3 regions of the Psychrobacillus sp. FSL H8-0510 genome follow, and region 3 is predicted to be linked to each of the others. Evidence: riboswitches for the same ligand, from Rfam matches in the RefSeq annotation. Region 3 holds a riboswitch; each other region holds the start of a gene.
What was found. A riboswitch is a leader RNA that binds a small molecule or an ion and turns the genes downstream of it on or off. The one in region 3 is predicted to bind S-adenosylmethionine.

Region 1 (10,616 bases), 3.5 Mb from region 3:
CCCCATATCTTTCTACTTTTCTCTTTCTTTTAGAAACCGAAATAATTATAAACTTTATCAAAATATACTGAATATTACAATACATCTAAATACATAGATACATTGTATCGAATGATTAGAAAGAAAAGCTTTACATTAAAATCATAATAAAAAAGCAAATGCACTTTGATATAAAGGCATTTGCTGTTGTTTTCTTCATAACGAAGAAAACTAGAATACAGATGAATTATCTATTCTGACCTGGGAAGAACTGTTGCTGTCCGAATTGTTGTTGCCCAAACTGTTGTCCGTATGGTTGACCAAATGATTGTTGTGGAAACTGTCCTTGTTGCATAGGAAATGCCTGTTGACTGCCGGGTACCATTACATTTTGATTTGTAACTGTGTAAAAGTGCTGAGGAACGTTTACGATATGCTCTCTATTCACATTTACAATTGGATGGATAACAGGCTGCATTCTAGGTAAGAACGAATCACGCACTCGGTATTGCGGAGGACAAACAACTGGTTGAGCAGCTGGTTGTTGCCACTGCTTTTGTTGACAAGGATTACAGGAACAGGGTTGTTGATGTTGATGTTGATTCATTGTTAATTCACCTCCTTCTTGCACTACTATTAGTAAATGCAAGAGGAGAAGAAACTAACTAGACAAACATCCCCATTAAGTAAAAATAAAAACAGCTTGATAGGCTTTATTGTGAAAGAAGAAGTTTCAATCTAAGCTAAAATGGTAATACTATAAGGAATAAATATAAGTATTTTGGTTGATTCTATAATATTTTATTAGTATAGTTAAGCGTTTAGGATAAAAACGCGAGAGAGGGAAAACATGAAAAAATTATCAAAGGTATTTTATATAACGATTGGTTTAATAGTTTTAGCTGTTGGATACGGTGCTTTAGCCCCGGAAAGTTTTGAAGCTATTACTAGTACTATTAAAACTTTCGTTGCTTCATCATTTGGTTGGTACTATATGTTACTTATGACGCTAATGTTAGTATTAAGCATCTTCTTCATCTTTAGTCCCTATGGAAAAATCCGACTGGGAAAAGATTCAGATCGTCCGCAATTTTCAACTATTACTTGGATTTCTATGTTGTTTTCTGCTGGTATGGGAATTGGGCTTGTCTTTTATGGGGCAGCTGAACCCTTGTCACATTTTGCCATTGATCCTGCCACAGCTGAACCAGGTACGAATGCAGCTTTTAAAGAATCCCTTCGTCAAACTTACTTCCACTGGGGATTCCATGTTTGGGCTATGTATGGGGTTGTTGCATTATCTCTTGCATTCTTCCAATTCCGTAAGGGGGAACCAGGCTTAATCTCCTCCACTTTGAAACCAATTTTTGGCAAACGAATGGAAGGCCCATGGGGTACTCTCGTAGATGTGCTCGCTGTCTTTGCCACAGCATTTGGCGTTGCTACTTCTCTTGGATTCGGTGCTGTTCAAATTAATGCCGGCTTAAATTACTTATTTGGCTTCAAAATTGGCATTACGTCTCAGATTATCATTATAGCGGTTGTCACCGTCCTCTTTGTAGCATCTGCTTGGTCTGGATTAAGTAAAGGGATAAAATATTTGTCCAATATAAATTTACTATTAGCTCTTGCTTTACTTGGTTTTGTCGTTATTATGGGACCTACCTTACTGATTCTAGATATGTTTACAGATTCTTTCGGAGGTTATTTAGGGAATATTGTACAAATGAGTTTTCGTACATCCCCATTGAATGGTCATAATCGAGAGTGGCTAGACAATTGGACTATCTTCTATTGGGCTTGGTGGATCTCATGGGCACCATTCGTTAGTATGTTCATTGCTCGAGTATCTAAAGGTCGTACAATACGTGAGTTTGTTACAGGTGTTCTTGTAGCACCTACTTTACTGGGAACATTTTGGTTTTCAGCTTTTGGTACAACAGCCATTGACTTTCAGAAAAGAGGCATTGCTGATTTAGCACAAGCATCTACTGAATTGACTATTTTTGAAATGTTCCATGTGATGCCTTTCTCTACAGGTATTTCTGTTTTTGCTGTGTTATTAATTGCTTCCTTTTTCATTACTTCGGCAGATTCTGCCACTTTCGTTCTTGGTATGCAGTCGACCAACGGGTCACTGACTCCACCGAACAGAGTGAAGCTCGCTTGGGGAATCACATTATCCGTAATCGCTATTATTTTGTTATCCGTTAATGGATTAGCAGCATTACAAAATACAATTATTATTGCCGCCTTACCATTTTCATTCGTAATGTTACTTATGATTATTTCACTGTTTAAGGCTTTAAAAGCAGAAAGAAAATAATGAAAACAAATGAAATGCCAAGGGTTTATTCCCTTGGCATTTCATTTATGTTTAAAACTTTACTTTCTTTCTCATTATCAAATGAGACCCGAGAAAGAAAGTTATATTTTTACTCAGCTACAGTATTCTACAAATGAGTATGGAAAGTAGTCGAGATCTTACACGGATTAACTCCAAACTATGCTGTTCTTCTGTAAGCTTATTACCATGATGTCTAGAAGCAAATCTGCATTGCGGACTAATACTCAACTGCTCCAGCGGAACATATTGAGTTACTTCTGTGTTCAAAGAAGTCTAAAGCCCGCCAGTAAACTTTCTGGTCTTAACAAACTTCCTACATGGTCCGCTCGAAATGGAGCTTGAATAGCTGTTTGAACTGTCCATTTATCTCACTCCTTCTATGGTAAGATGGCAAATGATCGAACTGGGAATCCAGAGGCTTTTTCTGGCTTCGGGACGATATTGAAAATAATGGCTCCTGTTGCAGGGAGCTTATCTAAGTTCGTCAATAATTCTATTTGGTAAGTATCTTGTTCAAGCACATAATATTCTCCGTGTAATGCGCCGTTTTTTAGATAGTCAGCACTTGAATCAGTGTCGAATGTTTCATGTCCTATAGCTTTAATCTTTCGTTCTTGAAATAAAAACTTCAAAGCTTCTAATCCCCAACCCGGCGCGTGATTATTACCCGCTGCATCCTTATTGTTAAATTCCTTTTCGTCTGGCCAACGTTTACTCCAATCGGTTCTAAGAGCGACAAATGAGCCTTCTTCGATTTTTCCGTGGGCTTTTTCAAATGTGAAAATGTCATCCACCGATAAAGTAAAATCATTATCTTCAGCCGCTTCCTTTGACCGATCAATGACGACTAATGGTAATACCAATTCTTTCAATTCGAGTTCTTCTAAGTAACGCGTATCCCTTACAAAATGTATAGGTGCATCTATATGCGTGCCGTACTGTCCTGCAAATTGAAAGCTTTGTGCAAAGAATCCATCGTCATGATTAAACAATGTGTCGATTTCAGCTGCTTTAAAAGCAGCGAAATGTGGTGAATTAGCTCCAAATGTGTGTGTTAAATCTACCCACTGCTTTTCCTTCAATGTGTTGAATGCTTTTAGTAATTCCGATGACATATTGATTTCTCCCCCTATTTTTTATAGTTAAAATCAAATAAAACCCCTTCTTAGAAACAAGAAGAGGTTTACACGTCATCGGTGAATTAGTCTCTTCTTATCTTCAAGCATAACGCTTCTGGAATTAGCACAGTACAAATTTTTGCCTGTTGCTGAGGTATCATAGGGCCAAGTCCCTCCACCTCTCTTGATAAGAAAGTTGTTTTATTTGATTAATACCTAGTATACAAATAGAAATTACCTAAGTCAACCACTATTTTCATTTTATTTAGAATATACCATCTTTATTGGTGGAAGCATCATAATTTTCTTTTCATTTCCTCAGTTTTTTAGGTACATTAATAATATGAAGACTATGAGATAATATGAAAAGAGATAGTGATGAAAAGAGGGATATGTATGATCCATACGATTGGCATAACGACCGATCATGAAATAGTAAATGACTTTCCTATAGAAGATATAAAACGGAGAAAGTTTGAATGGTACTGGATTGACATTGCTGAGCCAACTAAAGAAGAAGAACTTTTACTTAGTTCTTTCTTTCATTTTCATCCACTGGCTATTGAGGATTGCTTACAAAGGCTACAGCGTCCTAAAGTGGACTATTATGATGGTTATAACTTCTTTGTTTTACATTCTTTCAATGAGGAAACATTAGAAGCAGAAGAGTTAGACATATTTGTTGGTCAAGACTATGTAGTGTCATTTCATTTCCATCCGATGCATGAAATGGAGCAAGCACGGGAGCGTATTAGACAAAATTCACAGGGCTGGGATAGAGGTGCTATCCATGCAACTTATAATATCATCGATAAAGTGGTGGATGCCTATTTTCCGATTGTCTATAAAATTGAAGGCTATTTAAATGCTGTAGAAGATAAGCTATCTTATGATATGCGCCATTTTTCTATGGATTCAGTGTTTGATCTTCGAGGAGATTTGTTACGTTTAAGACGTACAGTTATTCCTATGCGAGATTTACTTTATAGAATATTAAATTCAGAACGAATGAATTTACAGCAAACGGAACACACCTACTTTGCAGATATTTATGATCATTTAATACGACTGACGGAAATGATTGAATCTAATCGAGAGCTGACAGCTGATATACGTGATAGTCATATGTCGATAAACTCTAGTAGGATGAACCGTATCATGATGATCTTAACGATTGTATCAACTGTTTTTATACCCTTAACGTTCATTGTTGGAGTATACGGTATGAACTTTGCAAACATGCCTGAACTTGAGTGGAAATATAGTTATTTCGTAGTACTCGGTGCTATGGTCCTCATCGCTTTTTCTATGCTTAGTTGGTTCAAATACAAAGGGTGGTTTAATCTGTTTAAAGATTAATATAAGAGAATCCAGGTATAAAGGCGCCCGGTCCTTGAAGTGAAAACTGTTTCTTTCGTTTTCGAGGGACTTTGGACAAACGTCTTGCTATATGATTACCGATTGAATTTTTAGTGATATTGGTTGTGACTTGGTCACAACCAATATCACTTTTTTTCAGTAATCTTATGGCATTTATCTGCCCGTCGCCCTTCTACAACACTTAGAACTAGGTAAGTATGTTTAGAGAAAAGTATTACAGAGTAGTACCCCTAATTCAACAGACAATTTTATTACTATAATAGCTGCTTGTACTACTCATATCATCTAACCGAAAGGCTGCAATATCTTAAAGTTAAGTACTACACATTTGATTGCAGTCGAAGGTGGCAACGCCCGCGGAAAGCGGCCACCTGAAACGGAAATCAGCAGTATTATTCATTCTTTTAAGTCACCCTAACTCATTGTTCACGTTACATTTTTATATACTTCCTGGGCACATATTGAGTATAGAACATATATTTTCTTAAAAAAAAACGAGTAAATTCTAGATGAATTTGCTCGTTTTTATTGATTGGCTGTCCAATAGTAAAACAATGCAGTAAAAGTTAGTTTTTCTGTGTGCGTTAAATTATGCGCAAGGGAGACATGGACATTCATTGCTTGGACTTCAAATGCAGGATGCGTAGCATATGGAAAAATTCCAAACCGATATGCTGCTAATCTTTGACCACCTAAATCATCAACGTCAATGTCTCCATATACACTTTTCGCTTCCATTTGAAGTAGTTTTTCGTTATTTGCATCAAATATTATAGCTCTATTTTTTAAAGAAATTAGTGGCATAACAATAGTAGTTATGTGTAGACGACTATGATCTAGCACCTTTATTTTCATAAATCTAAGCTTATTGTAAATGGTAAACGTAGACACTACCTTCTCATCCATTGTTATCAATTGATAAGTAACTGGGAAGAACATTCCCATTTTGAAAATACTAAATGTGGATAGTTTCCTTCGAAAGGGCTGTTCTTCAGTAGGACTTATCTTATATAACCGTTCGCCTGTACCGGAGACTAAATAAGTCTGAGGAATTAACGAAACGTCTCGTTGGAAATTAAGTTCCTGAATCGGAAAACTAGCTGAGTAATAATTGCTATCCACTTTTTTCTCTTCAGGCAATTTTTCTGCAGCATGTTGAAACAAAAAAGAAGAGCTATATAAAACAAGTAATGTAAAGCCAACAGCAAGATGAGTTTCAAAGTCATGCCACATAACATCTTTGAAAACTATAAGCAAAACTATGTATATTCCTACTAAGCTTATAGATGCGAATTTTGTATATTGAGCAGATTTTTCATAAATATGTTTCAAGTTTCTCACCTCTAATAGTCTTTACGAAGAATTATCAAAATAGTTCCATCAAAATACTGAACAAAAAAACTGTAAACACACTGCTTTAAGCAATGCACTTACAGTTTTTCATTGTTTTTCCAACGCTCTTCCAAATAGCTTACCGATAAAATACCATAAAATATATATCCCAATTACTATACATACAAAGAACAGAGCACTCTCCATTTTTTCCGGAAGACCTATGGGCTCTAAGAATATTTGAATCGTTACTAACAGATAAATGATACTTGCAATACCTGCTAGTAATACGATACCGATAATAGATAGTTGCGAATAAGTTAGTTGTTTAATATGATGCCGATGCTTACTAAATTCCAAGAGGATTACGAGTATAATTGCCGTGAAAGTGATAGTAACTTCTTGAAGATAAATTGAATTGATCAAATATATGACAAGCAACATAACCATCAAATATTTGTAAAGGTCATCAATTTGTTTTAGCACTTGAGCCACTTCCTACTCTTTTAGTATTTCATTTCTAGGCGTTGCTTACGATGAGCGCGTCTAGCAGGTCCCGTTTCAAATAGACGTTTTTCCTCTTCTGTTTCTGGATGTATGCCCTTAACAGGTACAGGTTTCCCATTGTCGTCAACCGCAACCATTGTTACGTAAGATTCTGTTGTTAGTTTTTCTTCCCCTGTAAGTAGGTTCATGGACGTTACTTGAACATAAACTTCCATGGAAGAACGACCTGTAGAAGAAACAACTGCTTCTAGCTCTAATACATCCCCCACTTTAGCAGATGAAAGGAAGTCAACAGAATCTATAGAAGCTGTCACTACAGCTCCTTGTGCATGTTTCATAGAACATATCGCTGCAATTTCGTCGATAAAAGCAAGTACTCTTCCTCCAAAAATTGTTTCGTGGTGATTTGTATCTGGTGGCAATATTAAATGTGTTTGAATAGTTCTTGATTGACTCATTGGATTCGTGTTCATTATTTCTAACTCCTCTAATCTAAATAGTATATGTTTAGTATAGCATGTTCATCAATTTGAGCCAGAATCTGCTGCTGCAGCGCTTGTTGCTGCCATAGTCGAAATCATAATTGCTTGCTGTGCTTGTAAAATAAGCTCTAGAGAAGTTGCCATGGAAATTGCGGCACTTGCATAAGCTTCTTTAGAGCATCTTAAAGATAATCCGAAAGCAATGGGAAGAGCCGAGTCTTTGTACCATGAAAATAATTTCGTACTAGCAATGGATTCATAGGTTGTTACAACCTCGTTCAGTTGTTCTTCATCTAATTTTAAAGCTGCCATAAATCCAATAATCGGATATTGTGCTGCGGATGTTTTTATTTTGACGCTTTTCAAACCATTGCGGATAATAACTGCCCTATTCACCATATTTTCTTCATATTCAGGGTTAGAGTACGTGAGAACCTGTGACATCCATTGTAGTTCATTCCCTGTGTAGAATTTATGTTGCTTTAGTTCTTTATAATAGCGATTCATCGTTTCCGCTCGAACTGCAGTATCGCCTTCCATCTTCCCTAGAAACATTGCATAAGGGTAGTCATCTGTAGAGGTTAAAAAACGATGATACGTCTTCATATCATCCATTAACTTTTGTGCCATCTTCAATTCAAATGGCCACTGCTCTTTTTGATCTGACATCATAAGAGCAGCTAAATAAGTATAGCTATTCATTTTAATACCAAACTGTTTTAAAGCATCTGCTTTTTCCATATACAGATTTACTGCTTGTTCCGGATCTGCTCCTGATACATCTAGAGTTGCTACAAAAAGAGGATGTAAATGTGAGCGTAAAGCAGAAAAGATTCCAGCTCTTTTTTTCAAATGACTAGACACTTCTTTATATCTACTTTCATCAAATTCTTTTTCTAAAGTTACATAATACCCTGCAAGTGACAAAGTTATACGTTTATCTACAGTCCAACCTAATGTTTTTTTCAGTGCATTAAATGTTTGCTCTAATCTTTGTTCAACTGTCATACCAATCACTCCTTTTCTAATTTACGCTATTACTCTAATTTAGTTTCAACTTTTGTTATAATTAATGCATCAAGAAAAGTAGGTGTCTATAATGCGAATTAATAAATTTCTAAGTGAGGCAGGAATTACTTCTAGACGCGGTGCCGACAAGTGGATTACTGATGGAAGAGTAGTGATTAATGGAAAAACTGCAGAACTCGGTAGTAAGGTTGAAGCGGGCGATGATGTTCGAGTTGATGGCAAACAAATTGTTGTGGAGCAACCACTCGTTTATCTAGTATTAAATAAACCTGTAGGTATTACTAGCACTACAGAAACTCATATAAAAGGTAATATTGTCGACTTCGTTAATCATCCACTTCGTATTTTCCATATTGGGCGATTAGATAAAGATTCCGACGGTTTAATACTTCTTACAAATGATGGTGATATTGTAAATGAAATTCTACGTGCAGAAAACAGCCACGATAAAGAGTATATTGTGACAGTCAATGAAAAAATCACCGACACATTTATAGAAAAAATGGCTGCCGGTGTAAATATTCTAGGGACAACAACATTGCCATGTAAAGTAAAGAAAATTGGACCAAAAACCTTTAACATTATCTTGACCCAAGGCTTAAATCGTCAAATTCGTAGAATGTGTTCCGCATTAGGGTTTTCAGTGAAAAGATTACAACGAATACGAATCATGAACATATCTATTGAAGGTCTCCCTATCGGAGAATGGAGAGAACTTACACCTACTGAAAAAACAGAGCTCTTTCAGACGCTTAACTATTCACCAAAACGGTAATAGTGTGCAGCAGAGGGTTAACATGGCATATTGATTGGTAAATTTATACTCATGAAAAAAAGCAGCTCCAACAAAATGGAACTGCTTTTTTCATATTATGTGTTTCCCGCTACTCGTTTTTCGAGCGGTTGGAATAATTTCTTTTTATCGACATTCGGGCGAATAACTTCAAGTTGTTCAAGTGCAAGTTTTGCACCATAATCCATTCCTTGGCAACCTGCTAATAACAGTAAGTCCCCGTCCGTAACATCGTAAAGACCATGTTTAATAGCTTCAGGCAACTCTGCGTAAAGTTGAACTTTGATACCCGCTTCTTCCATAACTTCGAGGAATACTTCAAGCTCACTCTCCGAAACTACATCCTTTTGAGTCACATGGGAACGACTTAATGTCGCAATCACTTCATGTATACCTAGCTTTGGTGCCCATTTAGCAATGGTCTCTGCATTCTCTCTGTTCACTGTCACTCCACGATCTCCACGAATAGCATAAACAAGTTTGATACGTTCAAAGTCCATTTTTTCTAAAGTTCCCAGCGTGATGTCGATGTTTCCACTGTTTGCAAAGTGGTCATCAATAATTTTAAAATCATCTTCAAAAATAATTTCAAAACGACGCTCTACGCCTACAAATTCTGCCAAACTTTTTTGGATAGTAGCTACTGGCACTTCACATAATAGTGCGATCACAATACTGACCATTGAATTATATACAGAGTGAAAACCTGGAGTTGAAAGTTCAATAGTAAACTTTTGCTGAGGTATTACAAGATCCTGCGTTACTAGATCTTGTTGAATTTCCACCGTGAATTTGGCTCTTCCTGTTGATAGGTCTAAATTGGTACAGATGACATCTGCCGATTGATCTTCAACACCAATGGTAATAACTTTTGCTTTCGTTTTGTTCATAAGTGAAGCAGAATAAGAGTCATCCAAGTTTAAAATAGCTACTTTATCAGCACCAGCATTTCGAATAAGACCAGACTTATGATGAAAATAGTTTTCAAACGAAGAATGCAAGTCGATATGCTCACGACTAATATTATTCAATGTAACAATATCAAAGTCTACACAGCCTACACGATTTAATTCCAGTGCTGAGGAGGAAACTTCCATTGTTGCATGACTGACATTCTCCTCCACCATTTGTGCATAAAAACGTTGTAAATCAAGTGATTCTGGCGTTGTTAATTCAGAAGGCTCTGCATAATCCCCAATTTTCACTACGACTGTCCCCATAAGCCCCGTTTTAAAACCATGGTTTTCTAATATGGCATTTGTCATAAACGAAGTAGAAGTCTTCCCATTAGTCGCGGTAATCCCTATCGTCTTCAACTTCCGTGTAGGGTGATTATAGAAAGCATCTGCAAGTGTAGCTAGAGCCACACGTCCGTTTTCCACTTTATATTGCGGTAACTCAATTCCATCGATAAAGTCCTCTACTACTAGAGCAACGGCACCATTCTCAACAGCTTGTCCTGCAAATTGATGTCCATCTACTTTGAATCCTTTTATACATACAAATACTTGTCCTTTTTCCACTTTTCGTGAATTATAAGCAAGTCCTGTTACTTTTATTGGTCCAGCATTTTTAGTTTCTAAAACAGGTATATGCTTCAATAAATTTGTAATCTCCATCAAACAGCCACCTTTTATAGTAAATCTTCT
Region 2 (10,616 bases), 3.0 Mb from region 3:
ATAACATCTGGTTTGACGATATTTAAATACTCATTACAACCGTCGTATTCTTCCCCTCCGAAGTCTTCAGGACTAAGATCTGCATTTTGTATCATCGTTCCCATTGCACCATCAATAATTAGTATTCTTTGTTGGAGCTGCTGCTCAATTAGATGTTTGGACATAGCTGAATCCTCTCTCTTTCTCCCGGTCAGTCTCTTGAATATAATGAATTAATTCTAGAGACATATCGTAACGGAAAAATGGTGTAATAATATAAATTCCGTTAAATAATTCCGCTGCGGTATCGATTAATTCCTTCGATATTTGAATACCTTCTGCAGTAGCTCGCACTCTATCTTCTCCACATAAACGCATACGCTCTAGCACCTCTTCAGACAATTTTATGCCTGGGACTTCATTGTGAAGGAATTCAGAATTTCGACTATTGGTTAGTGGCATAATTCCGATGAAAATAGGGGTTGATAAATGCTTGGTCGCTTCGTAAATCTCATGGATTTTTTCTTTCGAATAGACAGGCTGTGTGATGAAATAATCCGCCCCACACTCAATTTTCTTCTCTAGTCGCTTCACTGCACGGTCCAGCACACGAACATTCGGATTAAAAGCAGCTGCTACAGAGAAGTTAGCCTTTTTCCGTAGCGACTTTCCTGAGAAAGAAATACCTTCGTTTAATTGTTTGATTAGTTGAATCAGTTCTAAGCTTGATACATCATAAACACTTGTCGCCCCAGGGAAATCCCCAATTTTAGTTGGGTCTCCAGTAACTGCAAGAATGTCATGGATTCCGAGCGCATCTAGTCCCATCAAATGAGATTGAAGACCAATTAAATTACGATCACGGCACGTAATATGAGCAAGTGGTCTAATATTTTTTTGGTGTTTTAACATCGAACCCATCGCCATATTACTAACTCGTGGAGAAGCCAATGAATTATCCGCCATTGTCACCGCGTCAATTCCAGTTGCATATAGCTTTTCTGCACCTTCCATGAATGTAGTCGTATCGAGATGACGGGGAGTGTCTAATTCAACAATTATGGTCCGTTCTGTTTTCGCTTTTTCATGTAGAGCTTGGGTATTAGTTGGCTTAGCATCTTGAATAATAATAGGCTTTCTTGTCTCTACTACTTTATTGGTAATAGGGGTTAAATGCCCAATATGTCTTTTCACTGCTTCAATATGCTTTGGTGTCGTTCCACAGCAACCACCTATTAAGCGCACTCCTGCATCTCTCAAATATAATGCAGCTTTACCAAAGTACTCAGCATCGGATTCGTAAACTATACGTCCTTCATCTATATCCAGTAAGCTCGCATTTGGATAAGCAGATAAGAATGCCTTTTCTGGCAGCTTTACTCCTTCAAATGCTTGAATTGTATGATGTGGACCTAGTCGACAGTTGACTCCCACAATGTTGGCTCCAATTGTTTCAAGCTCATGCAGCGCATCATTTAGAGGTAAGCCATTTTGCAAAATACCCGGATCATGCATAGATACTTGAGCTATTATCGGAATATCGGTTAGTGTACGAAGATAAGTCATAGTAGTCTTTAGCTCTTCGAAATCATAATAGGTTTCAAGTAATAGACCATCTGGATCTCCTGCTAACAATTGGATTGCTTGTTGGTCGAGTGAATGAATAATTTCTTGGAGTGTAGCATCACTTTTTCGGATTCCTCGAATCCCCCCAATAGTCCCGAGGACGAATTGGTTTCCAGACGCGGCAGCTCTTTTCGCAATTTGAATAGCAGCTTCATTTATTTCTTTCACTTGATTTTCTAGTCCATAGCGAGCAAGCTTAATAGCATTTGCTCCGTATGTATTCGTTTGAATAATATCTGCTCCGGCCGCAATATAATCCTGATGGATTTTCTCTATAATTTCCGGTTTTTGAATATTTAACTCTTCATTACAATAGTCAATTCCATAAGAGTACAGAAGTGTCCCCATTGCCCCGTCTGCTGTCAGCATAGATGTCTGTAACTTCTCCAATAAACTCATAGTGCCTTCATCCTCCCATATAAAAAAGCCTTCTATGAAAAGAAGGCTTTACTAGTATGCAAGATACCACCTTCTCATCTTTCAAACTTTTGCAAAGTCTGCTGGATTTAGCACCTGACCAAATGAATGGCTGGTTGCTGAAGCGTCGTAGGGCCAGTCCCTCGGCTTCTCTTGATAAGAATTTCACTATTCAGTTTTCTAATTAGACATATCGTACCTTTATTCAACTAAAGCGTCAAGGTATATTTTGAACTTTCTATATACTCCGCTTTTGAGGTTGGATCGTCCTCATCGATCGATTTATCGTGATGATTGATCGATTATGGACGACGATGGAGCGATTTTTTGTGGTGGTCGATCGATTTTCGATGTGTATCGATCGATTATTCCTCTCGATCGATCGATTCTCCAATAATACGCTTCACCACTTCCATTTATACTCTATTTTACTCTGGGATGTTCCAGTTCGAATTAAATCCATAGATTGGAGAAGTCTAGATGCTACATGATGAGAGTTTATATGAAGGAATTTTCGACACTGCCGATTATTAATCGTATTCCCGATCAAAACAAACCACTCTCGAATGGCTTTCTCATGAACAAGCCTATCTACATGACCACAACGTATACAGTTCCAACCATTCTTCCTTTTTACCATCCCAAACATTTCACATTTTTCACAGCACACTCCAGTTTGTAAATCATTTGGGTTAATACCCCAGCGATTACACATCGGGTATGGGAAGTACGTTTTGTGACTCTTTAAAATTTCTGTACTCAATTTATGCAGCTCTTTTCTAGATATATACCTTCTTTCTCGAGGAATATTTCTTAGATAGATAGGAATTGTTTGATGGAGAATAGCGTTGTATTTTGTGGGGGGCTCAATAACTCGAACTTTGGAATTTGTTAATACAATTACTCCAAAAACAGGAATCGTCACACCATATTGTTTTAACCATTCGTCGAGTAAAAAAATATTCCTTTCAATCTGAACCTCTGGACTTTCAAATACATCCACTTTACCTTCTTCATTTTCTCTTTCTAATTGAGAGGGGTTTTGCTTAAAGCTCAACTTCCCACTTATATTCTTACTCTCCAAAACCACCGCAAAATACTGCGTGAAAAAGACTGTATCAATCTGGAACTTTCCATATGATTCTAAACTCACATCGTGCAATACCACATATTCAAAAGGAAATGAATATTTACTAAACACTCCGTCTACTCTAACTTCTCCATGAATACCAGCCAATGCCATATGCATTTTGGAATGAATCAATTCCTTCATTTCATGTGACTCATGTAATCGTCGATTCAATAACTGAAGACCTATATAGCTATATTCCTCCGTACGTGTTTTTACTATCAACCAACCACCTCCACCCGCATCGTAGCACAATAAAAGAAATTGTAAATTCCACTAAAAATGCAACTATTCCTTTTTCCCCATAAAAAAAAGACCAAAAGTGAATTTTGGTCCCGTAATTTACTGTACTATTGAATTTATGATTTTTTCTGCAGTTTCTCTGCCATTCTTAATACAAGCCGCAATCCCAACTCCGTAATAAGAACAGCCAGCTAACAAGACGTTTGGCATGTCATTTGCCATTTTAGCTGTTAATGATTGAATCGCATCTCCATGTGCTAAATGATAGTTCGGCATTTGCTCGTTCCATTTTGTTACTTCTATGACTTCAGGCTTGCCCGTTAATTTCAAGCTCATTTCAATATCTTGAAGCGCCACTTCCACTAGCTCGTCTTCACTCATGTTCTTCATGCTCTCAAAAGCCGGGTTCGAACTCTTATAAAACATACGAACTAATAACTGATTATTTTTTGATGTGTGCGTCCATTTCCGACTTGTCCACGTACATGCATTACATCTCACATCACTATTTTCCGAAACGATAAAACCAGTTCCCTCCGCTGGGAGCTGCTCGTCTGGAATATCAAAACCAAGATACACACTAATAAGGGAGGAATTTTTCAGTTTGTTAAAGTCCGTATCCAACTCTTCATCCTGAAGAATTACTTGCGCCACGTTATGAGGAGTTGCTAGTATTACACTGTCCGCTTCAATCGTTTCTCCGTTAGTCAGTAAAACCGAATAATAATCATCTTTCTTCTCTACTTTCTTCGTTGCCACACCTTTAATAATTGTTGAGTGGCTTAGCACTTCCTCTAAGCGATCGATAAGTGTAGAAAGTCCGTTTTGAAAGGAAATAAACTTCTTATTTGCTGAGGCCTGGAATTGCGCTTTGTTTTCTTCTAACCCTTTCATTATACTGCCGTATTTGTTTTTATAATCGATTAAGTATGGCAATGTTGAAGCGATAGAAAGCTTATTTAGATCCCCCGAGTATACGCCAGATAACACAGGAACAATTTGTTTTTCCACTAATTCCTTCCCTAAGAAATATTCTAAAAATGATCCGACAGAACTTTCTTTTGTGAAAATTTCATTTGGTATTTCTAAATCCTTTAACGCTTCTTTTTTCCCTAATTCGGATACTAGCGTACTGCTATTTAACGACTCGATACTTGCAGGGATACCGAAAACACTATCTGCAGGAATCGCATGGAGCTCATTATTTGTGTAAATATATGAAATGCCTGTTGAGTTGTACACTTTTTCATCTTCTAGTTGAAGCTCTTCAATTAGCTGAATGATGGATTCATTTCTTGCAACGATTGAATCTGCCCCAACCTCCATGATAAAGTCATTCTCCAGTACGGTATGGATTTTGCCACCTAAATACTCATTTGCTTCAACTAACACTAACTCTATATCTAATGACATTTCTTTTTTGAGTTTCTGCAAATAATGCATCGTTGAAAGGCCTGTAATGCCTCCGCCTATAACTACTATTCTTTTCAACATAACCACTCCTTATTTCACTTCATATAACTAGTATAAGCGTTTTTAAAATTATCGGATATGATTTACCTCACTACGAGAAGGTAAATTATGAACAAATAGAGAAAAACTAATTCTAAAGAAACAATCTCCATTAGTAAAAGCCTTGTATAATAACAAGGCTTTTTTATCGACTGAATTCACTATTATGCTAATTTACCCTTATCATTTGATGAATCATTGCTTTTCAGACTGTCTAACAAAACATAGCCAAATATAACTCCTGCTATATACGTGAATGTAAAATCACCTAATAGCGTTACTTCATTGAAAAATAACAAATTCTTTCCATAAACAATAGCCAGAAGCCGAATCATAGCGATATAAATAGATGGGATTCCAATTACAAGGACCTTTACCCAATCAATCGACCATCTCTTTTTATCTTTAATTTCTATGATCAATTTAGGTAATCGTAACAACATTCCCATAAAAATAGAGAAAATACTTGTAAATATTATAAAAGGTTTAATATCAAATACTATCGCTGACCTTTCTCTTAATCGCATTTGATAATCCATGCCCATATAAAAAACACCTCCAACTATTACCGTTGAAAGGAAAATAAATAAAAATCTTTTCATTCAAGCTCCTCCTTAATAGAACCAAAAGAAAAAATGGATAGACTAGCATTTCTAAGTGCTATATCTACCCTTGGTATTATACTTTTCTTAACACAGCTCGTATGGGACTTCCATCTGCCCCTTCAATTTTCAAGGGCAGAGCGATTAAATCATAATCACCTGGTTCTACCTTTTCGAGCAAAAGATTTTCAATTATAAATACATCGTTGTTAAACAGCGAATGGTGAGCTAATAGTTCCTTACTTTCGATACCGTCCACGGAAGGTTGGTCGGTGCCAATGAGATAGATACCCTTTTCCTTTAAAAAAGGGCCAATATTTTCCTTCAACGTATTAATCCTGTCTGGAAATTTTTCAGGAGATGCAGTATTCGTCGTTTTTAAAAGCAAACGTTCTACACCTGTTAGATCAAACCCTTCTAACTCCTCCCTACCAATTTCCGTAGCCCCAACGACACTCACCACTTTGGCACGACCAATATACATATTAACGTCTAGCATATCTAACGTTTTCCCTTCACTTACATAGTGAAATGGGGCATCTGCATGTGTTCCAGTATGCAAACTTGCTGTAATCGTCCCAACATTTGCAGCACCACCATCATCCTTTGTAGCGGTTAGTTCATATTCAAAGAGTGTATCTCCTGGCCATGTAGCTATTCTAGTAGAGATAGTTTGTGTAATATCGATCCATTCCTTATTCATATCCGTGACCCCCTATAAATTAGTGCGTAAATCCCAAAGTTCCGGGAAAAAACGATGATCTAATACATGTCGTAAATAATTCACACCGGAAGATCCCCCAGTGCCTTTCTTAAATCCTATTATTCTTTCAACCGTTTTCATATGACGAAAGCGCCACTGTTGAAGCCAGTCTTCCACGTCTACTAGCTTTTCTGCTAGTTGATATAAATTCCAGTGTTGATCGACGTTTTGATAAACTTCCTTCCATGCATTGGCTACTGATTCATCTCCCACATACGAAATGGAATAATCTCGATTCAATAATGAAGGAGCTATCGGAAACCCCGCTCTAGCTAATGCTTGAATCGAAACATCATAAATACTCGGTGCAAGAAAAGCACTTTCTAATTCTCTATGCAATTCTTCATCTTGCTCGTAAATCTTTAATATATGTTTGGACTTATGGCCAAGAGCAAATTCGATTTGTCGGTATTGAAAAGATTGAAATCCAGAAGCCTTGCCTAACTTATCTCGAAATTCTAGATACTCTGCCGGTGTTAATGTAGAAAGAACATCCCAAGCTTGAATAATTTGTGTTTGAATTTTCGTCACTCTTGCTAGCATTTTAAAGGCAGATTGCATCTTATCAGCCTGAATAGCATGAATGGCACTAGTCAATTCATGTAGGATAAGCTTCATCCAAAGTTCACTAACTTGATGGATAATGATGAAAAGCATTTCATCATGATGTCCAGATAATCTGTTCTGACTAGCCAATAAATTATCCAGTTGCAAATATTCCCCATACGTCATATCATTGCTAAAATCTGTATGAATGCCACTTTCCTTCTTTTCATCTTGCATATCATCCCTCCTTATTAAGCAACGACATCACGTTTGTTTTCATATTTTCTATACAGCTCTTCCTCCATAATCCTTTTTAAAATCTGCACAGTATTCCAAACGTCTTCAAACGAGTTATACAATGCAACTGGTGCCAGGCGAATACCATTAGGTGAACGAAAATCGGGAATGACTTGATGCTCTTTTAACGCTTTACATATACGAGCCGCCTCTTCATGCACTAAAAAGATATGACCCCCACGCTTTTCTGATTCACGCGGATTAGAAATGACAAAATTATACTCACCCAACTCCAAATCAATTAACATCATCAGATAATCGGTAAGTCTTAATGATTTTTCACGAATTGCTTCCATTCCAGCCTCTTGGAACATCTCTAGCGAACCTAATAATGGTGCACTGCTTAGTATATGAGGAGTCCCGATCTGATACGCACCAGCATCAGCTGCTGGTACCATTTGGGTAGACATATCAAATTGCTTCTCTTTATCTGACCCAAACCACCCTGCTAATCCAGGCTTTCTTCCGAAATGCTTACGGTTCACATATAAGCCACCTGTTGCACCAGGTCCACCATTCAGATGCTTGTAGTTACACCAAAAAGCAAAATCTACATCCCATTTATCTAACTCATGTGGTACAGATCCTATTGAATGACACAAATCAAAACCAATAATAATATTGCGCTTATGCGCCGCTTCCGTGAGCAATTGGATGTCTAATACTTGACCACTTCGATATAGCACACTAGGTAGTACTATTAGAGCCACATCATCGGTCAACGCATTAATAATATCTTCTTCCTCTAACGTATAGCCATCTCGACTTTTCACCATTATCATATGGTCTTTAACATCCAATCCATGCAAGGACAGCTGACTACTAATAGCATATATATCAGATGGGAAATTTAGTTCATCCACAACTATTTTCGTACGCTTTCCCTCGGGTCGATAAAAACTAGCAACCAACTGATGCAAGTTTGCCGTTGTAGAGCCCGTTATAATTACTTCGTCCTTTGAGGCTCCTACTAGTGGAGCACACATCTCACTTAATAACTCAGGGAAATAAAACCAAGGATACTGCCCTTTTGTCCAGCCATCTATTCCATATTCTTTCCAAGAATCTAGTAGGGTTAATACTGAATTTTCTGCTCGCTTAGAGAGTAACCCAAGGGAATTTCCATCCATATAAATGGTATTTGGTTGGACATAGAATTCGTGTCGATACATCCTTAAAGTATCTTGCTCATCTAATTTTTGGGCATAGTCTAGTGAAGTATTTCGTTCCATAGTAATTCCCTCCTTATAAACAAACTCATCTATACCTACTTCTGCAATTATCCGAAAATTCCTTCTTTCTATTTCTCATTATGTATTTACAATAAACACTGCTTCTTCATACATACAAAAAAGCGTTCGAAAATGGACTCTTCGAACGCTCCTTGTAACTATGCTATTTTTAGTCGTTATTAATTTGCAAATCAGTTAACACAATAACATTGGGATGATTACAAAGCCGTGTAACCGGAATATCCTCCGTTACATCTCCTTTTAATAACGCTTCAATCGCAGTTCTTTTCTCTTCTCCTACTGCAATTAAAAGAATGCATTTCGCTCTCATTATAGAAGCAATGCCCATCGTAATGGCTTGCTTTGGAACTTCATCAAGCGAGTCAAAAAATCTAGCATTTGCAGATCTAGTGGAAGCTGTTAGCTCAACCACATCTGTTTCACTTTGAAAGGATGTACCTGGTTCATTGAAACCTATATGCCCATTCACTCCGACACCTAATAATTGCATATCGACAGTTAGTGATTTTAACACGTTTTCATATTTTAATGCTTCTGCATGTACATCTTCAGCTACTCCATTTGGAATATATGTAGCTTTAAATGGTTTTGCCTCAAAGAGATGTTGTTGCATAAACGTATGGTAGCTTGCTGGATGTCCTTGAGGAACTCCCACATACTCGTCTAGATTTACACTATTACAGTGAGAGAAATCCAACGCACTACTTCGCAGCTTTTCATAAAGTGGAATCATCGTCCCACCCGTTGCTAATCCAAATGTAATTGCACCATTCTTTATCTGTGTTGAAAATATTTCTTGTGCCCGACTATATAGAGCATCATTGTCTTCCCATACTTCTAAATCTAATGCCATACTGAAAACCACCTTTTTCTGAATTGCGCATACTCACTAATTGCTAAATTTTTACGTTAGTAAAATTATCATTATATTCAATTTGGTCATTTGATGCAAATCGAGAGCAAACAAGCACTAATAATACTTTAGTTAAAATCTATTCGATTTTTATACTTTTCCATCATCTCTACATTATGCAATTGGCTATCTGAGAGATTTGCACTTTTAAACACTGGTAGTTGATCAGATTCCTTACTTATCTCCTCGATAATTTGCGAAATAAGTGCATTAAGAAGAGCAGCCCCAACAACCGTAGAAGATGGACCATATTGCAATCCCTTGTTACTCAGAAGTCCATCGCCAACAGGTATATGTGTATTTAAAACGATATCCACTACATCTTCTAGGCGCTTCCCGCTCGCGTGTCGACCTTCTTGATCTTTATAATTTAAAGACTGAAGAGAGATAACTAAAATATCCGCCTTTTTCCCTAAGAAAGCCATATCTATTGGAGCTGGATTGCGACCAGAAGTAGAAATAACAATTAGAATATCATTCGGTTGAAAGCTTATGTTGTCATTATTACGCTCGATGAACGTAGGATCTTTCTCGTTCTGTGAAGAAGTCAACGCACCTTTGTGTAACATTAAAGGCTCTATGGTAATCGGAGCAACAGGTACTAACCCTCCTGCACGGTAATATGCTTCCTGAGCTAAAAGATGGGAATGTCCACAACCAAATAATTGCACTATTCCCCCCTTTTTAATACGGTCACCAATTAGCTTAGAAGTATTATCTATATTTTCTTTTTCCAGTTCTGCAACCTGCTCCAGTAAACTATTTATTTCCTTCCAATAGGACTGCATTTGATCACCTCTATTTCCATTAACTTTCAAATACTATATTTCCTCGACAGATTGTTTTTTGTACATTCAATTCCAAATCCAATATAACCAAATCTGCGTCAAAGCCTTCCTCAATATATCCTTTATGGGATAATTTCAATTGTTTCGCTGCATTAGTAGAGGACATCGATACCAGTTCTTGCAAGGAACAACCCGTCGTTTGCTTCATATTACGAACAGCCTGGTCCATTGTCAGTATACTTCCCGCTAATGCGCCACTAGACAGATGTGCACCTTTTTCTGTGACATAAACAGTCTGTCCACCAAGATCGTATTCCCCATACTCTAATCCTTTAGCACGCATAGCATCTGTTATTAAAATAATTCCTTCAGCACCCTTCAAACGGTATGCTAAATTCACTGCCTTCATATGACTATGTATATAATCAACAATGATTTCCACTTTCATATGATCGTCTAGCAGAACTGATCCGACTACACCTGTATCACGATGATGGAATGGACGCATTTGGTTATATAAATGGGTAGCTTGCTTAGCTCCTAATTGT
Region 3 (10,616 bases):
CAGGTGTAGCCATTCTTTCTTTTCCAACATTGTTTACGAGGATCGCACTAATTTCTAGTTCTAATCCTAAAGACTTTTTCAGATCTTCTCTTTTTTCATTTACAATGTTGTAAATCCCTTGCCCGACTGTTCCGAAACCTAGGATTGCTGCTTTTATCGTCGCCATGCTATCTCCTCCAACTGAATTTGCACAATTGAGTTCCAATTTGCTTCAATTTGTAAAATCTAATCGCATTCATATACGAAGAACTATTTTACATATTGTAGCCCATTTTTACTCAATTATCAATAAAATTCTATCTAGAGAGGACATTTGTTTTTCCCACAAGTACTTTATCAAGGGCAGACTGTAAATCCTCAACCGCCTCTAGTCCAACAGACAAGCGAATTAAGTCTTCTGTAACGCCCGATTTCACCAAGTCTTCAGGAGTTAACTGCTGATGTGTTGTAGATGCAGGGTGGATTATTAGCGATTTAGCATCCCCGACATTAGCTACATGCGACCAAATTTCAATATTATCGATAATATTACGACCTGCCTCTTTACCACCTTTCACTCCAAAAGTTAGGATGGAACCAAAACCATTCTGTAAGTACTTTTTAGCAAGCTCATGGGAGGGATGACTTTCTAAACCTAAGTAGTTAACCCAAGTTACTTCTTCGTTACTTTCTAAGTACTCCGCAATTTTTTGTGCATTTTCATTATGCTTTGGTACGCGTAAATGAAGTGTTTCTAGTCCTTGTAAAAAGGAAAATGCTGCTTCAGGACTTAAAGTTGGACCAAAATCACGAAGCAATTGAACGCGTAATTTCACTGCAAATGCCACGTTTGGAACGTCTATTCCATATCTTAGACCATGATAGGTCACATCCGGTTGTGTGAATCCTGGAAATTTCTCGGAGTCCCAATTGAAGTTTCCTCCATCTACTACAACTCCACCAATCGTAGTACCATGACCACCAATCCACTTAGTCGCTGAATGAATTACGACATGAGCACCGTACTTAATAGGGTTCGATCCATATGGAGTAGCAAATGTGCTATCTACAAGTAAAGGCACTCCTACTTCGTTAGCAATGGCTGCTACGTTTTCTATATCTAATACATTTAAGCTTGGGTTTCCTATAATTTCTCCAAAAAATGCTTTCGTTTTATCTGTCACAGCAGCTCGGAAATTTTCTGGATCTGTAGAATCTACAAATTTCACCGTTATACCATATCGCGGCAATGTATGAGCAAATAAATTAAACGTACCACCGTATAAATTCTCAGCAGCAATAATTTCGTCTCCTGCTCCTGCAATGTTTAATATAGAAAATGCGATAGCTGCCATTCCTGAAGAAAATGCAACTGCTGCCGTTCCCCCCTCTAATAATGCAATTCGTTGTTCAAATACATCCACAGTTGGATTCGTAATACGTGAATAGATATTACCTGTTTCTGCAAGAGCAAATAGGTTTTGTGCATGTTCTGTATCTCTAAATACAAAGGATGTCGTCTTATGAATGGGTACTGCTCGTGATCCAGTCACTGGATCTGGTTGTTGGCCACCGTGTAAAAGTAGTGTTTCTTTTTGTAGATTGGTCATTTGAATTCCTCCTAAAATGTAGTTAGATGGACGCTTATGGAGGCGAGGGAGGATTAGAACAAACAAAAAACCCTCTTCAATTAAGAAGAGGGTGCAAATTCGCATGTTCCTCCTCTTATCTTCCAAATTCAATTTAGAATTTGTAGGATTTAGCACCTTTCCAAGTTGAGAACTTGTTGGTTGCCGGGCATCGTAGGGCCTATTCCCTCCGCCACTCTTGATAAGAGTATTAGATTTAGTTTTCCATCTTGTTACACAGTATAGATTTCTACCAATCTATTTGTCAATACTTTTTTGAATAATTAAAAAACATATACTTTAAAATTCTGAAACTTCTCATCTTTTCATTCGTTTAATATATTGAAGTTAATGGGGGTGAAAAAAATGCTCATTCCGATGATTTGTATCCTTGTGATCAGTTATCTTGTTGGGTCCATTCACGGTTCTAAAATAGCTCAGTATCTGAGTGGGGTAAATATTAAAAAAGAGGGCTTAAAAAATTCTGGCGCCTCAAATGCAGCTATTGTTCTTGGCGCAAAATATGGCATTTTAGTTGCCATAATTGATATTTTAAAGGGAGTTATAGTCGTAATTGGGACGGGTTTTTGGGTTTCACAGTACGCACATTTTTCGATAGTGGAACAGGACATCCTGCTATATAGTGCAGGTGCTGCTGTAATACTTGGACATAACTTCCCTCTTTACACTAAATTTAAAGGTGGTAAAGGCACTGCATCCCTTATTGGTGTACTACTTGCTCTTAGCTGGCCGCTTGGTTTAATCGGACTTATATTATTAATCGGAACTACATTATTAACGGACTATTTATTAATTGGTGTGTTTGTTTTTTACTTTGTTTTTATCGGTGCATCCATTTGGTTTGCAGAAGGAGTAGGGCCAATGGCTATTGCCGGATTCCTATTTTTGATGGCTGTTGTACTACATCTCGAGAATTTCCGTCGTTTAATGCGAAAGGAAGAGATGAGAATCTCCACTTTCTTAAGTAAGAAGAAACCATCTGTATGAAATGAGTGAATATCATGAAGAAGAAAATGAGGTGGATCGTGCTTATCCCATTAGTAGTGATTATTTCTAGTGGAATTGGGATATGGGTTCTCACGAGTAATTGGCTTGAAAATGGTCAAAATCCAAAGGCAGATGGCACCAATCAATATGCTATTGTGCTTGGTGCCAAAGTGAAAAAAGGGAATATCCCTTCTTTTGCTTTACAGTATCGATTGGAGGCTGCTCTTGCGTATGCCCAAAAATATACCCATGTAAAATTAGTACTTTCAGGTGGACGAGGTCCCGATGAAGATATCGAAGAGGCCGTGGTGATGAGAGATTTTCTATTGGAAAATGGCATAGCCGAAGATCGACTCATCTTAGAAGACAAAGCCACCTCAACATATGAAAATCTACTGTTCTCACAAGAATTACTACCCAGTAATATCGACTCCGTCACCCTTATAACAAGCGACTACCATTTACAACGATCCAAAGTACTAGCAAGTAAACTAGGATGGAAATCAGATGTCGTGGCTGCTAAAACTCCCAAAGTGGTTGAATTCAAGGTTCGTACGCGAGAACGTGTCGCGTTGTTAAAGGCATATATTTTGGGGAATTGATTGTTACAAATAGATGGGTATTAAGTAATTATCGTGTTATTTTCTTGATACCCATCTTTTTACTATTCCATAAAATTCATTTTAGCTATGATACCCTTCTTCACCGAAAGGTTGTAGTTTTTCTAACCATTTCTCCAATAACCTTTCTAATTCTTTTTTGCCTACCCTACTTTCAGTTTCCTCTTTTTTAATAATCTCCATATGCTCTATGTCAAAATTATCTTTGCCGAACTGAGTCCAGTCCTTTTGCAGATTTTTATTTGAATGGAGTCCGTTTTCTAATGTAAATTTAACCCCATTCAACGTTTTAAAATTAGGTGTAGAAGCTACATACTTTTTACCGTTTCGTTTGTTTGTGATGACGTAAATTCCGCCCTCGATTTTAATTTCTTTATATTCTTGTTTTAATTCTTTTTTGCGATCCATTTATATTCCATCCTTCTACTTAGTTTTTCACCCAATACGCACTACCATCGTCTTGTCTGGCCAAAAATCCATACTCTATTAAGTAACGTCTTAATGTTACGAAATCCTCATAAGCATTCTTTAGTACATGATTTATTTCTTTCTCTGTGTAAGTTTTTCCTTTTTCAAATCTTTGGATCAGAACTCTTAAGGTTGCTAGTTTTTGCTTTTCTTTCCTCGGAAATTTCATAAGAGGTCCATCTATTCCGTCTGGGAAGAATTTACTTTCGATATCTTTTTGTTCTTCTTGCGTGATGTTATACCGATCGTCCACCATCGTTGCAGTCTTATGAAGCGGTAAAAATGTCGGTGCATGATTGTCTTTTGCCTTTAACATTTCCATCATCGCTAAAAACACTTTTGCTTGTCGCTCCTTTTCCTTTAATACGAAACGATGATTTCGAATCGTAGAAGAGCTTCCAATTCCTAACTCTGTTTGTATTTCTGCATCACTTCTACCCTCATAAAAGAGGCGTAATAGGCTATTTTGATGTTCGGTTAAGCCAGTAAATTTTTTGTTAAGCCCTATTAGATATTGAAAAACAGAGTCATGCTCCATTTCAATATGATGCTTCATGAATTTTTCTGCTTCATATAACATATTATTCTTTGGATAAATGAATCCCTTTTCAACTTTAAAACCGCACATAATACAAATATACATTTCGTCTTCTTCAGCATACCCTGACTTTAACTGTTCTGAGGAGGCACTCCAAAGTAATTCTGACACTTCCATATACAAACACAACCAATCTTTGTTTATTAATTTACAAACATTATATAATAACGTTTGTAAATTATCAATATGTAAAAATGTGGTTGCAATTTATCTGAAAATAATAAACAATATGAATAAGGAGTTTCGTAAAGCGAAACGATAGAGAGGGGAATTCCATTGGTTACATTTAACGATTATGAATATAAACGTCCAAATTTAGAACAAGACAAATCTACATTTAGAGAGTTATTAACAAAATTTAAAGAAGCTTCTTCTGTAGCAGAACAGAATGAGGCAATCGAGAATATCAATGCATTTCGCAATGATTATTCTACACAAGCAAACTTAGTTTATATTCGTGCATCTATCGATACTAATGATGAGTTCTATCAAAAAGAGCGTGATTATTTTGATGAAACGAATCCTGAAATTGAAGAGATGATTACTGAATACTACAAAGCGTTGGTTGAATCACCTTTTCGAGATGAACTGGAGGATAAATGGGGCAATCAACTATTCGATTTGGCAGATTATCAGATTAAGGCATTCTCACCGGAAATTATTTCTCTTATGCAAAAAGAAAATAAGCTTGCATCCGACTACTCGAAGCTAGTTGCTTCCGCACAAGTAGAATTTAACGGGGAAACATTAACACTTGCACAGCTGGGACCATATGCTGAATCTACCGATCGTGATACTCGTAAAAAAGCAAAAGAGACTAGTAGTGGATTTTTCCATAAAAATGAAGCGAAATTTGATGACCTTTATGATCAACTAGTAAAAGTACGCCATGAAATAGCAACAACTCTCGGGTACAAGAACTTTGTAGAGCTCGGCTATATTCGTATGAACCGTATCGATTACAATGCAGAGATGGTAAAAAAATTCCGTGATCAGGTCCGTGATTTTATCGTTCCTGTTGCAACTAGACTTTATGAGCGACAAGCAAAACGCATAGGCGTAGACAGTCTGAAGTATTATGATGAGCCTTTTAACTTCTTAAGTGGGAACGCAACACCACAAGGTTCTCCGGAGTGGATTGTTGAAAACGGCAAGAAAATGTACGAGGAGCTCTCTCCTGAAACAGCGGAGTTCTTCCAATTTATGATTGACCGTGAATTGATGGACTTAGTTGCGAAAAAGGGAAAAGAAGCAGGTGGTTATTGTACGTTTATCGATAACTATGAATCTCCTTATATTTTCTCTAACTTCAATGGAACATCTGGAGATATTGATGTATTAACGCATGAAGCAGGTCACGCTTTCCAAGTGTATACAAGTCGTAACATTGGAATCCCTGAGTATGTATGGCCGACCTATGAGTCATGTGAGATCCACTCGATGAGTATGGAATTCTTCACATGGCCTTGGATGGAATTGTTCTTTAAGGATCAAACAGACAAATATAAGTTTGCTCACTTAAGTAGTGGACTGCTGTTTCTACCTTACGGTGTGGCAGTCGATGAATTCCAACATGCTGTATATGAAAATCCAGAGATGACCCCCGCTGAACGTAAAGCTACTTGGAAGAAAATCGAGGAAGTTTATTTACCTCACAGTGATTACGATGGTAATAGTTATTATGAGGCAGGTGGGTTGTGGCAACGCCAAGCACATATTTTTGCTAGCCCATTCTATTATATTGACTACACACTTGCTCAAATTTGTGCATTCCAATTTTGGAAGCGTTCAAGAGAGGATCACGAAGCTGCATGGAAGGATTATTTACATCTTTGTCAGCTTGGTGGGTCGACATCTTTCACTAAATTAGTAGCAGAAGCTAATTTGATCTCTCCATTCGAGGAAGGTTGTGTGGAATCCGTTATTGGCTCGATTGAAGAATATTTAAATAGCGTGGATGACTCTGCATTATAGGCATTTAAAAGGAGTTGAAGTTATTGAATCCTGCTGGCTTTTGGATTAGGTTTGGTGCTAGTTTATTCGATGGTATTATTATGGGGGCTCCACTAGCTATCATTAGTTACCTTATTCTTGGAGAAAGCAATACATGGTTTACTACTATAGGGTCATATCTTTATTTTATATTACTACCTGTCTTTTGGGTTGGATACACTGTAGGTAAGAGAATTCTTGGTATTCGTATTGTGAATATCGATGAAACTGACGTCAACTTTTGGATAATGATTAAACGTCACTTAATAGCCGGTATTATCTATGGTTTTACATTTGGCATTGGTGCTATTGTTAGTGCTTTTATGGTTGGTATTCGTGAAGATAAACGAGCAATTCATGATTTTATAGCAGGAACTTATGTAACTTTCTATCCTCCTTGGCAAAAATAGTTTTTAAAACAAGCATTCATCAGAATGCTTGTTTTTAGTTGATTTCCTTACATTTCTATAGCTTTCTTACTCATTGATTTTCTGATAAATAAGCAGAAAATCATTTTTTTCGCTTATATGATTACTTTTTGTAATCAAATGTATTGTATTTAGTTAATAACTATATTATAGTAAGTTACGTTAAGTAACTTAAATGGAGGATTTTTTTATTATGAAGAAGCAACAACTTGCAACACTTATTTTACGTGTCGTGTTTGGACTTATGTTCTTAATACATGGCATAGCAAAATTCCAAGGTGGTATTTCAAATACCGTTGGATATTTTGAGTTCCTTGGTTTACCAGGTTCTCTAGCATACGCAATTGCGATTATTGAATTAGTCGGTGGAGCATTACTGGTAGTTGGACTAGGAACACGAGTAATTAGCGGGCTATTTGCGGTAATAATGCTAGGAGCAATTTTCTCAGCGAAATTATCATTCGGATTATTAGGCGATGGTGTATCCGCTGGATACGAATTAGAACTAGTCTACTTGGCTATCGGTATTTACTTTGTCTTAGTTAATCCAATTAACTTATCACTTGATGAAAAACTGTCACAAAAAAATAAGTAAAGATTTGGGGTATAAACATGAGCTTTATGAAAAAAATATTCGGATTAAATTCAAATGAAGAGCAAACAGGAGGAAATGACATGATGAAAATTGGTATCGTTTTAGGAAGTACACGTGAAGGACGCGTTAGTCCTCAAGTTGGAGCATGGGTAAAAGAGTTAGCCGACAAGCGTGGAGACGCAGAATATGAAATTATTGACATTGCAGATTTCAAATTACCTCTATTAGGTGAAGCAGGCGGCGACGCATCAGGTGCAGCAGCTTGGTCAGCAGCCATTGCAAAACAAGATGGATTTGTATTCATCGTTCAAGAATACAATCACTCAATCACAGGAGCACTTAAAAATGCTTTAGATTATTTACGTGAAGAGTGGAACAACAAAGCAGCAGGAATCGTATCTTACGGTTCAGTAGGTGGGGCTCGAGCAACCGAGCATTTACGTGGTATTTTAAGTGAATTACTAGTAGCGCATGTACGTGTACATCCAGCACTATCTTTGTTTACAGACTTTGAAAATGGGACAGACTTCAAACCAGCAGCAGTACAAGCTGATTCAGTAAACCAAATGCTAGATCAAGTTATCCCTTGGACAACTGCCTTAAAAACTGTACGCAAGTAATTAAGCAATACTTTACAAGAAGTTTAAGTTTTGATTAAAAAGACTCATCCTCTCGGATGAGTCTTTTTTGTACAACTTTTTAACCTTCTTTATTTCTCCACTTATTCTTTTATTCTTCAAATATGAGAAATACCATATATACTAAGTTCACTAATTCCTCGCTATCGCATTCAATGTTTGAACTAAATGAATGTTCATGTCATCAACGGACTCTTTAAAATCACTTCGATGCCATTCAATAATTAAACCAATTATTGCATTTGTCATAAAAGAATATACAAATTTTTTAGATTCATCATACTCCCCTATTTTACTATCTTCTATAAAATTCGAACGGATTGCATCAAAAAACATGTAGTAGTATGTTGTAGACACATTATCTGATAAAATAATACGGTAAAAGTCTTCGTACTTTTTGACATGGTGAAAAATACGAACTGTTTTTGGATCTAGATTTTTGTAAACTGAAGACTTTAATTGAAGTGCAGAAATGTATTTATATGGTTCTTTATAAGATTCTTGCAAATCTAAAATGACCTCTTCAAAAAATTCCTTAAAAACATCTCCAACCTCCTCATAGTGGAAGTAAAAAGTCCCCCTATTTACACCGGCTTGTCTACAAAGCTCGGACACATTAATATCAGTCAGACTTTTGTTTTTTAATATATGAGTTAATGCTTGATAGATAGCTTTTTTTGTCTTCACGACTCTTAAATCTTTTGTTTTCAATAATATCTCTCCTTATCGAACACTTATTGCAATATGTGTTTGATATTGTACAACTATTGCGATAACTGTTGATTGAATACGTTTTCATTTTAAACTATACTGTTATTGTACAACTGTATAATAACATATGAGGAGGAAATAATTATGAGATTACAAAACAAAGTAGCTATCGTTACAGGCGCTGCTTCTGGGATGGGGAAATCTATCGCTGAGGCTTATGCAAAACAAGGCGCAAAGGTCGTTGTTTCCGACTACAATTTAGAAGGTGCAGAAACTGTGGCAGCAGCTATTAAAGCAGCTGGCGGAGAAGCAATCGCTAACCGTACAAACGTAGCAGTACTTGCTGATTTAGAAAACTTATTCGCTGAAACAAAAGCAGCATTTGGTAAATTAGATATTTTAGTAAATAACGCTGGGATCATGGATGGAATGGAGCCTGTTGGTGAAATTACTGATGAAAAATGGGATCAGTTATTCGCAGTGAATACTACTGGCGTTATGCGTGCAATGCGTATAGCAACTAACATTTTCTTAGAACAAGGACATGGAGTATTCGTTAACAACATTTCTGCAGGTGGATTACGTGGTGCTCGCGCAGGTGCAGCATACACAGCATCTAAACATGCAGTGTCTGGTTTAACTAAAAATACAGCTTATATGTACGCTAACTCAGGGATTCGCTGTAACGGAATCGCTCCAGGTGGCGTCATGACTAATATTCAAAATTCTATGACTAGCCTTTCTGAATTCGGTATGGGTCGTCAGCAAACAGGTAGCGGTACTATGCCACGTGTCGGTCAACCAGAAGAAATTGCACAACTTGCAGTATTCTTAGGTTCTGATGAATCAAGCTTCGTTAATGGGCAAATTATTGCCGCTGATGCTGGTTGGACTGCTTACTAATAAATAAAGCTCAACTTCCACAAGACAATACCAATCAGAAATACAACCAGTTGCCCTATTCACTATGGCAGCTGGTTCTTTTTTTTATTTAGATTCGCATACAATGTGGAGGAAGTTTTATCTTCCGTAACGAATTTAATAAGAAAGGGGAGTGTTTGTTTTATGTGGAGCAAAATTATTGGGGTTTTAATTGCAATTATGGGTATTATTTATATTTTCTTTATTCCAAGTGACCCTGTATCGACAAAGATTATTTTCAAACTTATTCCGATGCTACTTATTATCTTGTTTGCTTCTCTACAATCTGGAGGAGAATCTAAAAAGTACAAGACACTTATTTTAATCGGACTCACTGTATGTATGTTTGCTGACGGATTAATCTATTGGTTTATAGTCGGACTTATAACCTTTTTGATCGGACATATTTGGTATATCTTCGCATTTAGAAACATCAAACAAACATCCATTCCAAAATGGGCAATCGCATTGCTATTAATATACGGGTTATCAATGGTAATTTGGTTAGCTGGAACACTCTGGTCTCAAGGAGATACAGTCTTAGCGCTGGCAGTTATTATTTATATTGCAGTTATTTTGACGATGGGTTGGAACGCTTTCCAAACTGCAAACAAATTTGTTATTATTGGGGCTATTTTATTTATCTTTTCGGACTCAACCCTTGCTATTAATAAATTCATAGTAGATATTCCTTTCTCAGATGCACTTATAATGATTTCTTATTACGGAGCTCAATTTATGTTTGCTCTTAGCATTAATTATTCCGCAACTCGAAAGAATCTGTTAAAATAAGAACTAGCTTTACAAATCGAAAGGAGATTTAATCTCATGAAAGAGACTTTAATAGAGCGACTAGTGCGCTATGCAAAAATAGATACACAATCCGATGCTTCAAGTACAACATGTCCAACCACTGAAGGTCAATGGGACTTACTCCATGAGCTGAAAAAGGAATTGACTACAGTTGGTTTAGAGGAAATTACATTAGACGAAAACGGTTATCTTTTCGCCACTTTACCCGCTAATACTG

Region 1: it holds a riboswitch for S-adenosylmethionine, as region 3 does, so the genes downstream of both, MHI40_RS18825 (cyclase family protein) here and MHI40_RS00970 (O-acetylhomoserine aminocarboxypropyltransferase/cysteine synthase family protein) in region 3, are expected to answer to the same signal.
Region 2: it holds a riboswitch for S-adenosylmethionine, as region 3 does, so the genes downstream of both, MHI40_RS16090 (bifunctional homocysteine S-methyltransferase/methylenetetrahydrofolate reductase) here and MHI40_RS00970 (O-acetylhomoserine aminocarboxypropyltransferase/cysteine synthase family protein) in region 3, are expected to answer to the same signal.

The regions. Positions count from the first base shown of each region.
Region 1 is NZ_JBBOYZ010000001.1:3,686,921-3,697,536, forward strand. Features, by position in the region: gene MHI40_RS18815 (hypothetical protein) at 227-586, opposite strand; gene MHI40_RS18820 (BCCT family transporter) at 830-2,305, shown strand; gene MHI40_RS18825 (cyclase family protein) at 2,704-3,441, opposite strand; SAM riboswitch class I at 3,536-3,638, opposite strand; gene corA (magnesium/cobalt transporter CorA) at 3,841-4,803, shown strand; gene MHI40_RS18835 (hypothetical protein) at 5,350-6,156, opposite strand; gene MHI40_RS18840 (hypothetical protein) at 6,265-6,642, opposite strand; gene MHI40_RS18845 (acyl-CoA thioesterase) at 6,663-7,136, opposite strand; gene MHI40_RS18850 (DUF4003 family protein) at 7,188-8,153, opposite strand; gene rluF (23S rRNA pseudouridine(2604) synthase RluF) at 8,245-8,949, shown strand; gene MHI40_RS18860 (Mur ligase family protein) at 9,045-10,586, opposite strand.
Region 2 is NZ_JBBOYZ010000001.1:3,162,241-3,172,856, forward strand. Features, by position in the region: gene metH (methionine synthase) at 1-164, opposite strand, end outside; gene MHI40_RS16090 (bifunctional homocysteine S-methyltransferase/methylenetetrahydrofolate reductase) at 145-2,004, opposite strand; SAM riboswitch class I at 2,076-2,185, opposite strand; gene MHI40_RS16095 (nuclease-related domain-containing protein) at 2,426-3,376, opposite strand; gene MHI40_RS16100 (protoporphyrinogen oxidase) at 3,494-4,885, opposite strand; gene MHI40_RS16105 (hypothetical protein) at 5,071-5,508, opposite strand; gene kynB (arylformamidase) at 5,585-6,211, opposite strand; gene kynA (tryptophan 2,3-dioxygenase) at 6,224-7,054, opposite strand; gene kynU (kynureninase) at 7,069-8,346, opposite strand; gene MHI40_RS16125 (glucosamine-6-phosphate deaminase) at 8,516-9,220, opposite strand; gene MHI40_RS16130 (SIS domain-containing protein) at 9,349-10,098, opposite strand; gene nagA (N-acetylglucosamine-6-phosphate deacetylase) at 10,088-10,616, opposite strand, start outside.
Region 3 is NZ_JBBOYZ010000001.1:181,912-192,527, reverse strand. Features, by position in the region: gene MHI40_RS00975 (homoserine dehydrogenase) at 1-166, opposite strand, end outside; gene MHI40_RS00970 (O-acetylhomoserine aminocarboxypropyltransferase/cysteine synthase family protein) at 297-1,589, opposite strand; SAM riboswitch class I at 1,702-1,816, opposite strand; gene MHI40_RS00965 (glycerol-3-phosphate acyltransferase) at 1,974-2,615, shown strand; gene MHI40_RS00960 (YdcF family protein) at 2,630-3,217, shown strand; gene MHI40_RS00955 (GIY-YIG nuclease family protein) at 3,299-3,643, opposite strand; gene MHI40_RS00950 (DUF2087 domain-containing protein) at 3,663-4,418, opposite strand; gene MHI40_RS00945 (M3 family oligoendopeptidase) at 4,578-6,275, shown strand; gene MHI40_RS00940 (RDD family protein) at 6,290-6,703, shown strand; gene MHI40_RS00935 (DoxX family protein) at 6,915-7,316, shown strand; gene MHI40_RS00930 (NADPH-dependent FMN reductase) at 7,334-7,936, shown strand; gene MHI40_RS00925 (TetR/AcrR family transcriptional regulator) at 8,087-8,665, opposite strand; gene MHI40_RS00920 (SDR family oxidoreductase) at 8,810-9,568, shown strand; gene MHI40_RS00915 (lysoplasmalogenase) at 9,731-10,378, shown strand; gene pepT (peptidase T) at 10,415-10,616, shown strand, end outside.